One region of the Mycobacterium kansasii ATCC 12478 genome, then DNA from elsewhere that is predicted to be linked to it. Evidence: predicted binding sites of a transcription regulator. Region 1 holds the regulator's gene; the other holds the start of a gene.
What was found. Region 1 encodes LexA, which represses DNA repair genes until DNA is damaged. Its sites were predicted from a motif close to CGAACANNTGTTCG; they were not measured.

Region 1 (6,123 bases):
TCGTACAGTCGGGCCATGGGCATCGAGGTAACGGTGTTGCGGGTGTTCACCGACTCCGAGGGGAACTTCGGCAATCCGCTCGGCGTAGTCGACGCGAGCCGGGTCCAACCCCGCGACCGACAGCACCTGGCAAACCAATTGGGCTACAGCGAGACCATTTTCGTCGACCTCCCGGCCGCCGGCTCGCACACCGCCCACGCCACCATCCACACTCCCCGCACCAGCCTTCCGTTCGCCGGACATCCGATCGTGGGTGTGTCGTGGTGGCTGCGTGAGCGCGGAATGCCGATCAAGACGCTGCACGTGCCGGCCGGTCTGGTGCAGGTCAGCTATGACAACGACCTGACCGCCATCAGCGCACGGGCCGAATGGGCACCCGAATTGGCCATCCATCATCTCGACTCACTCGATGCCCTGGCGGCCGCGGACCCCGACGACTTCTCCGACGACACCTCGCATTACCTGTGGACCTGGACCGACGAGCCCGCCGGCGCCCTACGGGCCCGGATGTTCGCGTCTAACCTGGGGGTCGAGGAAGACGAAGCGACCGGTTCGGCGGCCATGCGGATCACCGACTATCTAAGCCGCGACCTGACCATCACGCAGGGCAAGGGATCGGTGCTCAAGACGACGTGGAGCGCCGAGGGCTGGGTCACGGTTGCCGGATTGGTCGCCGATGACGGTGTGATGCAACTGGTTTGACGTCAGCACTGGCGGTGCAACAAGGCGGCGACGTGGTGCTGTAAGGGTTGCCCGACAGCGGCCATCCGCAACGAGTGCGAGAGCTCGTCGCCGGCGACGCTGAAGGAACGGGTGATCGCCGTAACCTCTTTTGCAGTGGGCGTCAATCCGATGGTTGTGGTGGCCAACTCGAGGTGCACGGCGTCGTCGCCCACCGAATACGTGCCTAACTCGATTTCGGCGATGCCGCTGGGATGCGCCAAGACCAACTCCGCGTGGCCCGGTTGGGGAACACGCAGGTAACCCGCCTCGGCATGCAATGGCCTGCCGTCATCCGCCGCGCGGGTCTTGTGCCCGTAGACGAGAAACGGCTTGCCGACATGTGAGAACTCGACCTCTTCGAAATACTCGAACGGCTCGATCGTGGGATATTCACCGGCACCCCGACCGACCCATGTGCCCAGCAATGGCTCCAAAGGTCGAAGATCGGGGTGCAGCTCGGGAGGCATGACAGGGATCCTAACGGCGTGGCGCCCGAATCAGCGCGAAGTCGGTACCTTGCGGTGCGCGCGCAGGGCCTCGATCTCCCGCTCGAAATCCTCGGCCGACGAAAACGACCGGTATACCGACGCGAAACGCAGATAGGCAACCTCATCGAGTTCGCGAAGCGGCCCCAGGATGGCCAGGCCGACGTCGTGACTGGGCACCTCGGGCGACCCCGCCGCCCGCACGGTGTCTTCCACCTGCTGGGCGAGCAGATTCAGCGCGTCATCGTCGACGTGGCGGCCCTGACACGCCCGGCGCACCCCGCTGATGACCTTTTCCCGGCTGAACGGTTCGGAGACCCCGCTGCGCTTGACCACAGCCAGGACCGCCGTCTCCACCGTGGTGAAACGCCGCCCGCATTCCGGGCACGACCGGCGCCGCCGGATTGCCTGGCCCTCATCGGTTTCCCGTGAGTCGATCACCCGCGAGTCGGGATGCCGGCAGAACGGACAATGCATGGCCGCTCCTTCGCCGTCGTGGCATCCCGGTGTTTCAGACCTCTCCGAGACTACCTGCGCGCTCCCGCGCACTGCCAACGCCGTTGCCATCCACGCATGCTCGATTCCGCGGCATCTCGGAAACGTTGGTGCGCAGCGATTTTCGCTGCCATCCTGCATGGTGTCGTCAGCCGACCGGCGCGATCAACGTCTGCCCGGCGACAGGCATCGACGAATCCAGGTCATTGAGTTCTCGGATCCGTTCGACAACCTGACGGACCGGCATATCGGGCGCGACCCGGGCCGCCACGTCCTGCAACGACTCACCGGCCGCTACTCGCACCACGGCAAGCCGGTCTGGCACGGGAGCCGGCGAATCCGCGTAATTGCTGTTGACCAGCTCCCCGAAATGCGCCATCAGGCCCAGCCATAGCGTGATCATCCCGGCAAGGACCGCCAGACCCACCGTGGTCGCCACCGAGACGGGACGCCTGCGATGCGGAGCCGTCGAGATCGCTAGGCCAGTGCTCTGGTAGCGCAGCGCCGCGCCACCCGGCCGGCACGGCCCCGGCCGCCGCCGCGGCGCCGTCCCGCCCCGGGCCCCAACCGGCTCACCAGCAGGCCTGTTGACCGGCCTGTTGACCGGCAGGGGCACGCCACGGGTACGCGTCGGGAATGCCTGCATGAGTGTCATGTTCGTTTCCTCCGCCCGAGAATTCGTCGCTCGTGTGTTCGACACCATAGTCGATTGTATGTTCGACTGCCGAACATTTGATCGAAGCGTGTCGCGCGAACAAAACGCTAGACCGTGCCACCGACAAGGCCGGTCGGTCGCCATCGCCGTCATGAGGCACGGATACCCGAACCCGCGAATAATTACGCTTTTGTAATTCAGCACCTCAGCGGGTCAGCCGGGCGCGGACGGACTACGAACGGGCTGGGACTGGGCTGGGACTGGGCTGGGCCAGCCGTCAAAACCGCCTCCGACACACCGGTCGAACACATGTTTGATTCTCGGGCGTCGTCGGGTTACATTCAGTGCCATGAGCGACAGCAACGCCCCCTCAGTCAGCTCCGTGGACTCCACACTCACCGAGCGACAGCGCACCATCTTGAACGTCATCCGCACCTCGGTCACCAACCGCGGATATCCCCCCAGCATCCGCGAGATCGGCGACGCCGTCGGTTTGACGTCGACATCGTCGGTAGCCCACCAACTGCGTGTTCTGGAGCGCAAGGGCTATCTGCGGCGTGACCCGAACCGCCCGCGTGCGGTCGACGTCCGCGGGGTCGAAGACGTCGTGACACCGGCGGCGGTCACCGAGGTCGCCGGCTCGGATGCCCTGCCCGAGCCCACCTTTGTCCCGGTCCTCGGGCGCATCGCTGCCGGCGGCCCGATACTTGCCGAGGAAGCGGTCGAAGACGTGTTCCCGTTGCCGCGCGAGCTCGTCGGCGAGGGGACGCTTTTCCTGCTCAAGGTTGTCGGCGACTCGATGGTCGAAGCCGCGATCTGCGACGGCGACTGGGTGGTCGTGCGACAGCAGAACGTTGCCGACAACGGCGACATCGTCGCGGCAATGATCGACGGCGAGGCCACCGTCAAGACCTTCAAACGCGCAGGCGGTCAGGTGTGGCTGATGCCCCACAATCCGTCCTTCGACCCGATACCCGGCAACGACGCAACAGTGCTGGGCAAGGTCGTCACTGTGATCCGCAAGATATAGGGCCGAACGCTACCCGGCAGACATCGCCGGGAGCCGGATTCCTAGTCCGCTTTGATGAAACCGTTGGCTTGGGCCGCTTCCTCGCTGGCGAACCAGATCTCGGCGAGCGTGTCGTAATAGAGCGCACTGCTGGGCGTGTAATACAAGCCGAATCGGGCACTGGCTTTGATCGGATATCCCTCTGGCGCCTGGTATGGGTCGTGGTCCAGGGGCATGTGGATGGTCGGGCGCACAGCCGGGCTGGGCCCGGAAGCAACCGTGGGCGTGAGAGCCGATTCCGGCGCTTGCGGCTCATCACCAGGCTCTGCGGCAGCGTGGCGCCCCGTCCTCCCCTGCGGAGCTGAAAACTCCGGGAAGACTTCCGGGAATGCCTCCGGGGCGACCTCCGCGTAGCCGGGCCCGGCATCGGCGGAGGCAGCGCGCGGGGCGAAAGCATCCGGGAAGGCGGCATCGGCAACCGCGGTCTCCGGCACGGCCACTTCGGGAGCCGCTGCTTCTGGAACCGCCGCTTCCGGCGCGAATGGTGCTGGTACCACGGGTTCCCCGGTCACGGTTTCTGGAACGTCGGGCTCGGGAACCGCCGCCTCTGCGAGGTCGGCGCGGGTCACGATGGGCGTCGGCGTGGTATCCACCGCGTCAGGATTTTCGTCGTCAAACTCGAAGCCCATATCCGACGCGCGCAGGGCATCGCCGCCGTATTCGCCACTGCTAGAGGCATATTCGTCGACAGCAGCGCCGGCCGCGGCGCCCCGTGGCCAGCTGACCCGCGACGCCGCCCCGGTCTCCGGACCGCGATGTTCCTGCAGGTGCTGGTCGTCAGCCGGGAAGTCTTCGGAGCCGAAATCGATGTCGTCGTGCGGCCAGCGCCCACCGGCGCCGTCGTAGCCGGCCTCCACATCGCGATCCTGCTCGTGCTCGTAGGCCTCGTAGGCGTCGGGTTGGCCGGTGCGCCGCCGGCGCACGCCCAACGCGACCAACACGAACATCACGATGAGCAGGACGACGGGCACCACGGCCACCAGCCACCACCAGTGCCAGGTGAACTTCTTGCCGTGCGATGGAGCCGCCGACGTACTGGGCTGATTCTGCCCGGACACCTGCAGCCCGGACAGCAGCGGCGCCAGGTTCGCCGGGTCGGTCGTGAAGGTGTTGCTCGCACGGTTCCAGGACACCTTGCCGCCGGTGAACTTCTGCGACACCACGTCGCCGTCAACGGTCTGGTCGGCGACCGGCGCCCCCAGTTTGCCGGTGGCACCTTTGAGCTTGTCCCAGGCCGCCTTCATCGCTCCGCGCACCACAAAGGCGCCGTGATCAGGGGTCCAGAAGATCACCGGCTTGTCCGCGGCGGAGAACGCCGCGATCCGGCTGGCCGGCGTGATGCCGCCGTCGGACTCGTTGGCGATGGGGAAGCCAAGGTCGCTGCTGACCGGACCGCCCAACGACTCGTATTTGGCCAGGATCGCGCCCTCCACGGCGTTCGCACCGGTGGCCGGACTGAAGAAGATCTTGCCGCCGACGAAGTCCTGGGCGATACCGTCACCGCCGATCGGGTACGGCGCGCCCTTCTTGGCACCCAACGGTCCGGCGGCGCCGCCGGCGGCGCGCCAGGCCATGTTGATGGCGGCGGTGGGGTCGAGCGCCACCTGCAAGCCCTTCAGCTGATCAGCCAATACCGCCGGGTTGGTGGTGAAATCTTTGGTCTTCTTGTTCCAGGAGACTTCGCCGCCGGTGAACTTCTGGGACACGACGTCGCCGTCGTAGGTTTCATCGGCGACCGGGGCACCCAGCACGCCCCCAGAGCTGCCGAGCTTGTCCCACGCAGCGTTCATCGCGCCGCGCACCACGAAGGCGCCGTGGTCGGGCGTCCAGAAAATCACCGGGTTGTCGCTGGCAGAGAAGGTGCTCACCCGACTGTCGGGGCCGGCGAGGCCGGGAACCTCGTTGATGGTGGGAAATCCCAAATCGCTGTCGGCCGGCCCGCCCAGCGCCTCATATTTTGCCAGGACCGGGCCGTACAGATATTTGGCGCCCGTATCCGTGGTGTAGAACATCTTGCCGCCGTCGAAGTCCAGGCCGAACCCATCCGCGACGGGATAGACGTCACCTTTGCGCGCGCCGAGCGTCGATGTCTCGCCCCCCGCCTTCTCCCACGCGGCCATCATCGCGGCTTCCGCATCACCTATCGGAGACGCTGCCGCAGTAGGCGCCAGCAGCCCGACAGCCAGCACCGTAGCCGCCAAGCTGAGCCACGCACGCCCGACCAGCCTGCTCAATTGACCTCTCTGCCCGTTCACCAAGCCTCCCAGCCGATGCCCTGCCCGCGCCGCGAGCTGGCGGATTTCCCACCTGTGGGCCGTCCCCCAGCTACGTTCCGCATCGTCGCCGGGCCCGCATAACTTTGCTCTAGCGAACGACAAATGCGAAGTCAAATCGTAAATATTCCGAAAACGGATACCCAGCTGATTCCGAAATGATGCCGGATCGCCTGCGTGTCGCGAGGAACTGCAACTCGGCCCGCACCGGTTGTACGCTACCGTGCCCGAGAGCCCAGCTCGACTGACCCCACGAGAGGATACCCAGCTGACATGGGTGTTTCCGTAGTTGTCTGGGTCCTCACGATCGTCATGATCACGGCCCTCATGCTGGTGGATTACCTCTTCCACGTACGACATACGCACGGCCCGACGCTACGGGAATCCGCGCTGTGGTCGGCGATGTTCATCGGTATCGCCGTG
Region 2 (6,123 bases), 930 kb from region 1:
CCGGGTGTGGCCCGGGGTCTCCATTCCCGACGGCGGCATCCGCTACTCGTCCGACGTCTGAGTCCCTTTCACCTCCAACGTGACGCTGTTGCCACGCTCGACGCCGAACGTGACGCTGGCGTCACGCTCGGCGGGTCGCTTGGGTTGCTTGAGTCACCAGGTACGCCAGCGCGTGGTCGGCTCCGGGCGGTAACTCCTCGGCCGGCCACCACCGCAGGTCCGCGGACTCCTCGCTGATCGCGATCTGCGCCCCGGCCGGCGCATGCGCGACGAACTGCAGATCCAGGTGACGCGTCGGCACTCCCAACGAGCAGGTGACCGGATGCACGTGCACCGCGACGAGTTCGGGTGCCAGCCGCAAACCGGAGATGCCGGATTCCTCGGTCGCCTCGCGCAGCGCCGCGGCGACGACGTCGCGGTCGGCTTCCTCGCAGTGGCCGCCCAGCTGCACCCAACGACCGAACCGGCGGTGCAGGCACAGCAGCACCTGAGTGCCGCTGGCATCCAGCACCAGTGTCGAGGCGGTGATGTGGCCGGCTTCGCACTCGCGCCGGCACGCGTCGGCCCGGGCATGCACGAACGCCAGGACGGCATGCCGCAGCGAGTCCTGGCCCGGATCGGGAGCCTGCCAGTCGGTGAGGGTGGCGATCACCGAATCCCGGATGGTCAACGCGACCCCCGGTTGCGTCGGCGACCGCTAAGGGTGGACCAGGCCGCCCGGCAGCTCGCGACCAGGTCGGCCGACAGACCGAGCCGCTCGATCAGGACATGACGATCCACGATGTCGAGGGCCTTCTCCATCTCGTTCGCTTTCAGGAGCAGATCGACGTCTCGGGCAAGTTCGGTGCTCGTGTACGCCGGCGGCGGGACCGGCAACAGCTCGGCCTCACCCGGCTCGAGTTCCAACACGCCACCGCCGTAACTGCGGCCCATGATCTCGGCGAACGCGAACGTCACGCTGTTGTGGAAGGCGGCGGCAAGCCTTGCCGGATCGACGGTGGGGTCGACCCGCACCCGATGCACGGTATCGGTGCTCGTCGCCGCGGCCGCATTGACGGTCAGGCGCGGCGCGTGGTGGATCTGGCGCAGCATGAACAGGTCCGGAATCCACAGCGACGGCGTGCGCCACCACGGCGTGCGGATGGAGCACTTGTAGCCCAGCTGAACTCCGGCGGCCTCGCCGGCGGCAATGTGGGCGGCAACAGCGGCATCGGCCGGGGTAGTGGGAGCGTTTAGCAGCCAGGTTCGGTGCCCGGCGGCGACGTCGCTTGCCCGGCAGTCTTCGTCGTAGACCAGTCCGCTGAGCTGGGCACTGCGGGAGACCAGCGCAACGCAGTGCTGCCGCAGCCCCAGGGCACCCGCCTCGGCGTCGGTGAAGGTGAAGAAGCTGTTGCGTCCGGTCACGATGCCCACGTCCACCTGCGCCAGGTCGCGGAGCCTGACCATGGTCCCGGACCGGCGCAGTGCCCGTAACAGCTCGATCTGAGGTGGATCGAGGAAATAGGTGGTCCACTTCTCTTTTTCGTGAAGCAGCGCTGGAGCGGTCTCGCCGGTGAGGCTCGCGGCCCCGAGCCCGCCGGCATCGGCGAGGTTGACCGTGCGTACCCGCGCCGGGCCGGCGCCGACGACACCGCAGAACAGCACGACTTCCTGCAGGACGCCGTCGAACACCAAACGCTCGAAGGTCACCACGGTGATCTCGCGGTAGTGGCTCACCAGGAAGTCCCGTAGCTGTGCCGCGTAGCCGACTTGGAGCAATTCCGCCGGAACCACCAGGCCCACCCGTCCGCCCTCGCGCACCAGGGTGGTGCTCGCGACGACAAAAGGGACCCAGGCATTGGTCAACTTCGTCGGGCGCAGGCCCGCGCTTCGCATCAGTTCCAGGGCGGGTTCTCGTTGATCGGATGCCCAGTTGCCGAAGCGGATGTAGGGCGGGTTGCCGGCGATGCCATCCCAGCTGCCGGGCCGCGCCGTGTGCAGCCAGGTGAAAAAGTTGTCGACGTCGACGCACGCGAATTCCCGCGACTTGCCGGCCTCGGCCGCGACGAGTTCCACACCGTGCGCCTGGGAGGTCAGGGCGGCGAGTTCGCGCAGAATCCGGCCGTCGCCGCAGGAGGGCTCCAAGATTCGCGGGCCGGCCTCGCAGACCCAGCGGGCCAGGAACCGGGCCACCGCCGGCGGCGTGTAGTAGCCGCCGCGAACCTTCTCAGCCGACGCCGCGGCCTTGCCCGCGAACGTCGTCATCTGCGGACCAGCAGATCCCCGGCCGGCACCGGCTCACGCGGCCCTGGCGGCTCCGACGGGTAGCCAATCGCGATGGCGCCCAACGGCTCCCAGTCGGCGGGCAGTTGCAACTCCGCCCGCACCAGATCGGCGGCGAAGATCGTCGAGCCGATCCAGCAACTGCCCAGCCCACGCACCGCCAGGGCAACCAGTAGGGCTTGCACCGCGGCTCCCACCGCGACGGTGAACATGGTGTGCTCGGCGTGGCCGCGCGCCGCGTCGGGGTAGGCGTGGGCACCCTCCGGCACCAGCATCGGGATGACGACTTCGGGTGCGTCGTAAAGTATTTGGCCGCGCGCCACGCGGCGTTCGACGGCATCGGCCGGCTTGCCGTCGCCGGCCAGATCGGAGCGCCACTTGTCTTTCATCCGGTCGAGCAGCCGGGCGCGCACCGCCGGCGTCTGCAACCATACGAAGCGCACCGGCCGGGTGTGGTGCGGGGCCGGCGCGGTGAGCGCCTCGGCGACCGCGGACTCGACGAGCTCCGGCGGCACCGGCTCGGCGTTGAAGCGGCGAACCGACCTGCGCAACAGCTGGGCCTGTCGGCGCCCCAGCTCGATGGCTTCGGCGGTGCCGAGCCAGAACAGGTCCTCGGCGCCCGGCCGCACCAACCGCCGCGCCGTGGAACCGTCGTCACGCACCGGCAGCCCGCGGACCACGGCCACCGGCAGCGCCGTCAACTTGCCCTTGACCAGGTCGGCGGCGGCGGCGATCTCGTCGGCGACCGCGATCTCGGTGACAACCAATTCGTTGCCGTGCCGGTCCAGCGCGCCCGCATAGTTATGCAACACCGCCAGACCGGCGGCGCCGACCGCGGCGTCGATCTGGCCGCAGCGCCAGGCGCGGCCCATGGTGTCGGTGACCACCACCGCCACGGTGACACCGAGGCGTTCGCGCAGCCCGGCGCGCAGGGCCGCGGCACTGGCGTCGGGATCGACGGGCAGCAGCGCCAATTCATTCCGGTTGACGTTGGATCCGTCCACCCCGGCGGCGGCCTGCACCAGCCCGAGCCGGTTCTCGGTGATCAAGGTCTTGCCCTTGCGGGCCAGTACTCGTACCGCTTCGTCGTCGATCAGCTTGCGACGCAGCCGATCTCGCGCCTCCTCGGACTCCGGCGCCGGCACCAGCCGGCCCTCGCACTTGGACACCACCTTGCTGGTGACCACAACGACGTCGTCGTCGCACAGCCACGGCGCGGCGGCCGCGATCGCCGCGCCCAGGTCATCGCCGGGGCGGAATTCGGGAAGCCCGGTGACAGGCAGGATTTCGATGGGCGATCCGGTGCCGTGCTCGCTCACGCCGCCACGCCCGCAAGCTCCAGCCCGGCGCTCACCATCTCCGCGGTTGCGTTCGGGTCGCTCATCAACAGCGGTATCGATCGCACCAGCACGCCGTCGATATCGGCCTGATCGCCCTCGGCGATCAGCCAGCAGTCGAGTATGCCGGTGGTGGTGCGCGAGCCGTAGTGCCGGCCCACCGCCGCCGCGGTGGAATCCACCCCGATTACCGAGAGACACGCATCGGCCATGCCGCGCAACGGTTTTCCTCCGATGATCGGCGAGTAGCCGACGATCGGCGCGGGGGTGGCCCGCAGCGCGGCACGGATGCCGGGGACCGCCAGGATAGCGCCGATGCTGACCACCGGGTTGGACGGAGCCAGCATGACGACGTCAGCCTCCGCGATGGCGTTCACCACTTCTGTTGTGGCACTAGCTGTTTCAGAGCCGATGAAGGCGAAGCTGTGGGTCGGCACCTGGGCGCGGTAACGCACCCACCACTCCTGGAAGTGGATGGCACGCTGGGATCGGGTTTCCGGGTCGGTGATCACCACGTGGGTCTCGCAACGGTCATCGCTGACCGGGAGCAACCTCGCCCCCGGTTGCCAGCGGTCACACAGCGCCGCGGTGATCTGCGACAGTGGGTAGCCGGCCCGCAGCATCTGAGTGCGCACCAGGTGCGTGGCCAGATCCCGGTCGCCGAGCTGGAACCAGTCCGGCTGCACGCCGTAGTGCGCGAGTTCCTCTTTGGCGTGCCAGGTTTCGTCGCGATGACCCCAGCCCCGCTGCGGATCGACACCGCCGCCCAGGGTGTACATGCAGGTGTCCAGGTCCGGGCAGACCCGCAGCCCGTGAATCCAGGCATCGTCACCGATGTTGACCACCGCGGTCAATTCGTGACATGGGTCGTGTCCCGGTATGGCAAACTGTCCCAGGCCGAGCAACTGCTGGACCCCCAACAGAAAGCGGGCGCCGCCGACTCCCCCCACGAGAACGGTGACCTTCACACCGCAGGACAGTACCCGCCGGGGACGGGGGATCAGGGCGGGGTTACCGCGCTTTCACGCCGGCCCCTGACGGGATTGTGACGGGCCCCTGACGGGATTGTGACAAAGTGCACTAGACACGCCGTACATCGAACCGAAACAGAATCGCGGAAATTTGATCACGAGATGGTATGGAAATGCGCCGGAATGCTTGACCCGGCTGCCCAATGCGTGTCTAATCACATCAGTGTCATTTCCCGGTTGGCCGGCCGGTTTCGGTGTCGCAGACCGAGATTCGATCACTAGTTCGAATTGGGTTAACTGCACATCAAAACAGTGGCAAACCATTTCACGATCTATCAGGTGAGGAGGCGGCGGCATGTCCTATGAGCACCTTAGGGGTGTGATGGCAGGCGCACCGCACACCGCTGCCGGCTCGGCGACAGTGCCATCGATGGAGATTGCCCGACCGCACTTGAGTTTGGTTCCCGACGCGTTCGAGCCCCAGCCGGCGCCGGCTCCCGTCGAGCCGCCCGCCGACCAGTGGCAGGACCGCGCCCTTTGTGCCCAAACGGATCCCGAGGCGTTCTTTCCGGAGAAGGGCGGCTCGACCCGCGAGGCAAAGAAGATCTGCCTCGGCTGCGAGGTGCGCCACGAGTGCCTGGAATACGCGCTGGCTCACGACGAGCGTTTCGGCATCTGGGGTGGCCTGTCCGAGCGCGAGCGTCGTCGCCTCAAGCGCGGCATCATCTGATCGAGATCTGATCGGGATCTGGGGGCGGCCCGCCGCTCACTCGTCGTCGATCGTCGGGTCGACGACCGAGGGCTCGACATCCAGATAGCTGGCCACCTGGGCCACCAAGATTTCGTGCAACAACTCGCCAAGCTCCAGAGTGTCCTTCGCCCGTCGCTCAATTGGCTTGCGGAACAAAACAATTCGTGCTCGCGTGGCATTGCCGCGGACGTCGACTCCTGCCGGTATCAGCCGGGCAAGCGGGATCGGCCCGTCGGCGATGACTTCGGGCGGCCACTGCACGCTCTCGGGATCCTTGGCCGATATGCGCGGGATCTCGTCCACCGCGACGTCCAATTCGGACACCCGGTCCTGCCAGCGGCGCTCGATGGGTTCGTAGGCTTCCAGCACCGCCATGTCGAACCGCTCGGACCGGCTGCGCCACCCCGGCACCGTCGGCGGCAGCAGCGGGCCACGCCACTCGTGGCCCCGGCGCCGCACCCGGCGCGCCGCCGCGGATCTGCCACCCGGCCGGCCGCTGCGGGGGTAGCCGCGGGAATCGGTCACGCGCCGATGGTAACGGTTGCACATCGCGCCCGGAACGGATGCGCGTGTCCGCCGCTTCGGCGGCGTTTCCGCACGATAGCCTTTCGGTCGTGAACGTACCCCGTCGCTGCTGCCGGCCCGGGTGTCCGCATTATGCAGTGGCAACGTTGACGTTCGTCTACTCGGACTCGACGGCGGTCGTGGGTCCGCTCGCCACCGCACGTGAACCGCACTCCTGGGATCTGTGCGTCAGCCACGCCGGCCGCATCACCGCGCCGCGCGGGTGGGAACTCGTGCG

Region 2: cofD (2-phospho-L-lactate transferase) is a predicted target of LexA. The motif match lies at 4,843-4,856, and genes of this name have one in related genera.

What each region holds. Positions count from the first base shown of each region.
Region 1 covers NC_022663.1:5,573,194-5,579,316, reverse strand. The annotation lists gene MKAN_RS24155 (PhzF family phenazine biosynthesis protein) at 16-702, shown strand; gene MKAN_RS24150 (peroxynitrite isomerase) at 705-1,190, opposite strand; gene nrdR (transcriptional regulator NrdR) at 1,221-1,685, opposite strand; gene MKAN_RS24140 (LysM peptidoglycan-binding domain-containing protein) at 1,852-2,358, opposite strand; gene lexA (transcriptional repressor LexA) at 2,708-3,388, shown strand; gene MKAN_RS24130 (sunset domain-containing protein) at 3,430-5,682, opposite strand; gene MKAN_RS24125 (TerC/Alx family metal homeostasis membrane protein) at 5,974-6,123, shown strand, end outside.
Region 2 covers NC_022663.1:4,643,688-4,649,810, forward strand. The annotation lists gene manB (mannose-1-phosphate guanylyltransferase) at 1-61, shown strand, start outside; gene MKAN_RS20240 (NUDIX hydrolase) at 122-670, opposite strand; gene MKAN_RS20245 (Eco57I restriction-modification methylase domain-containing protein) at 667-2,244, opposite strand; gene MKAN_RS20250 (coenzyme F420-0:L-glutamate ligase) at 2,241-3,581, opposite strand; gene cofD (2-phospho-L-lactate transferase) at 3,578-4,567, opposite strand; gene MKAN_RS20260 (WhiB family transcriptional regulator) at 4,953-5,300, shown strand; gene MKAN_RS20265 (metallopeptidase family protein) at 5,337-5,870, opposite strand; gene MKAN_RS20270 (DUF3499 domain-containing protein) at 5,936-6,123, shown strand, end outside.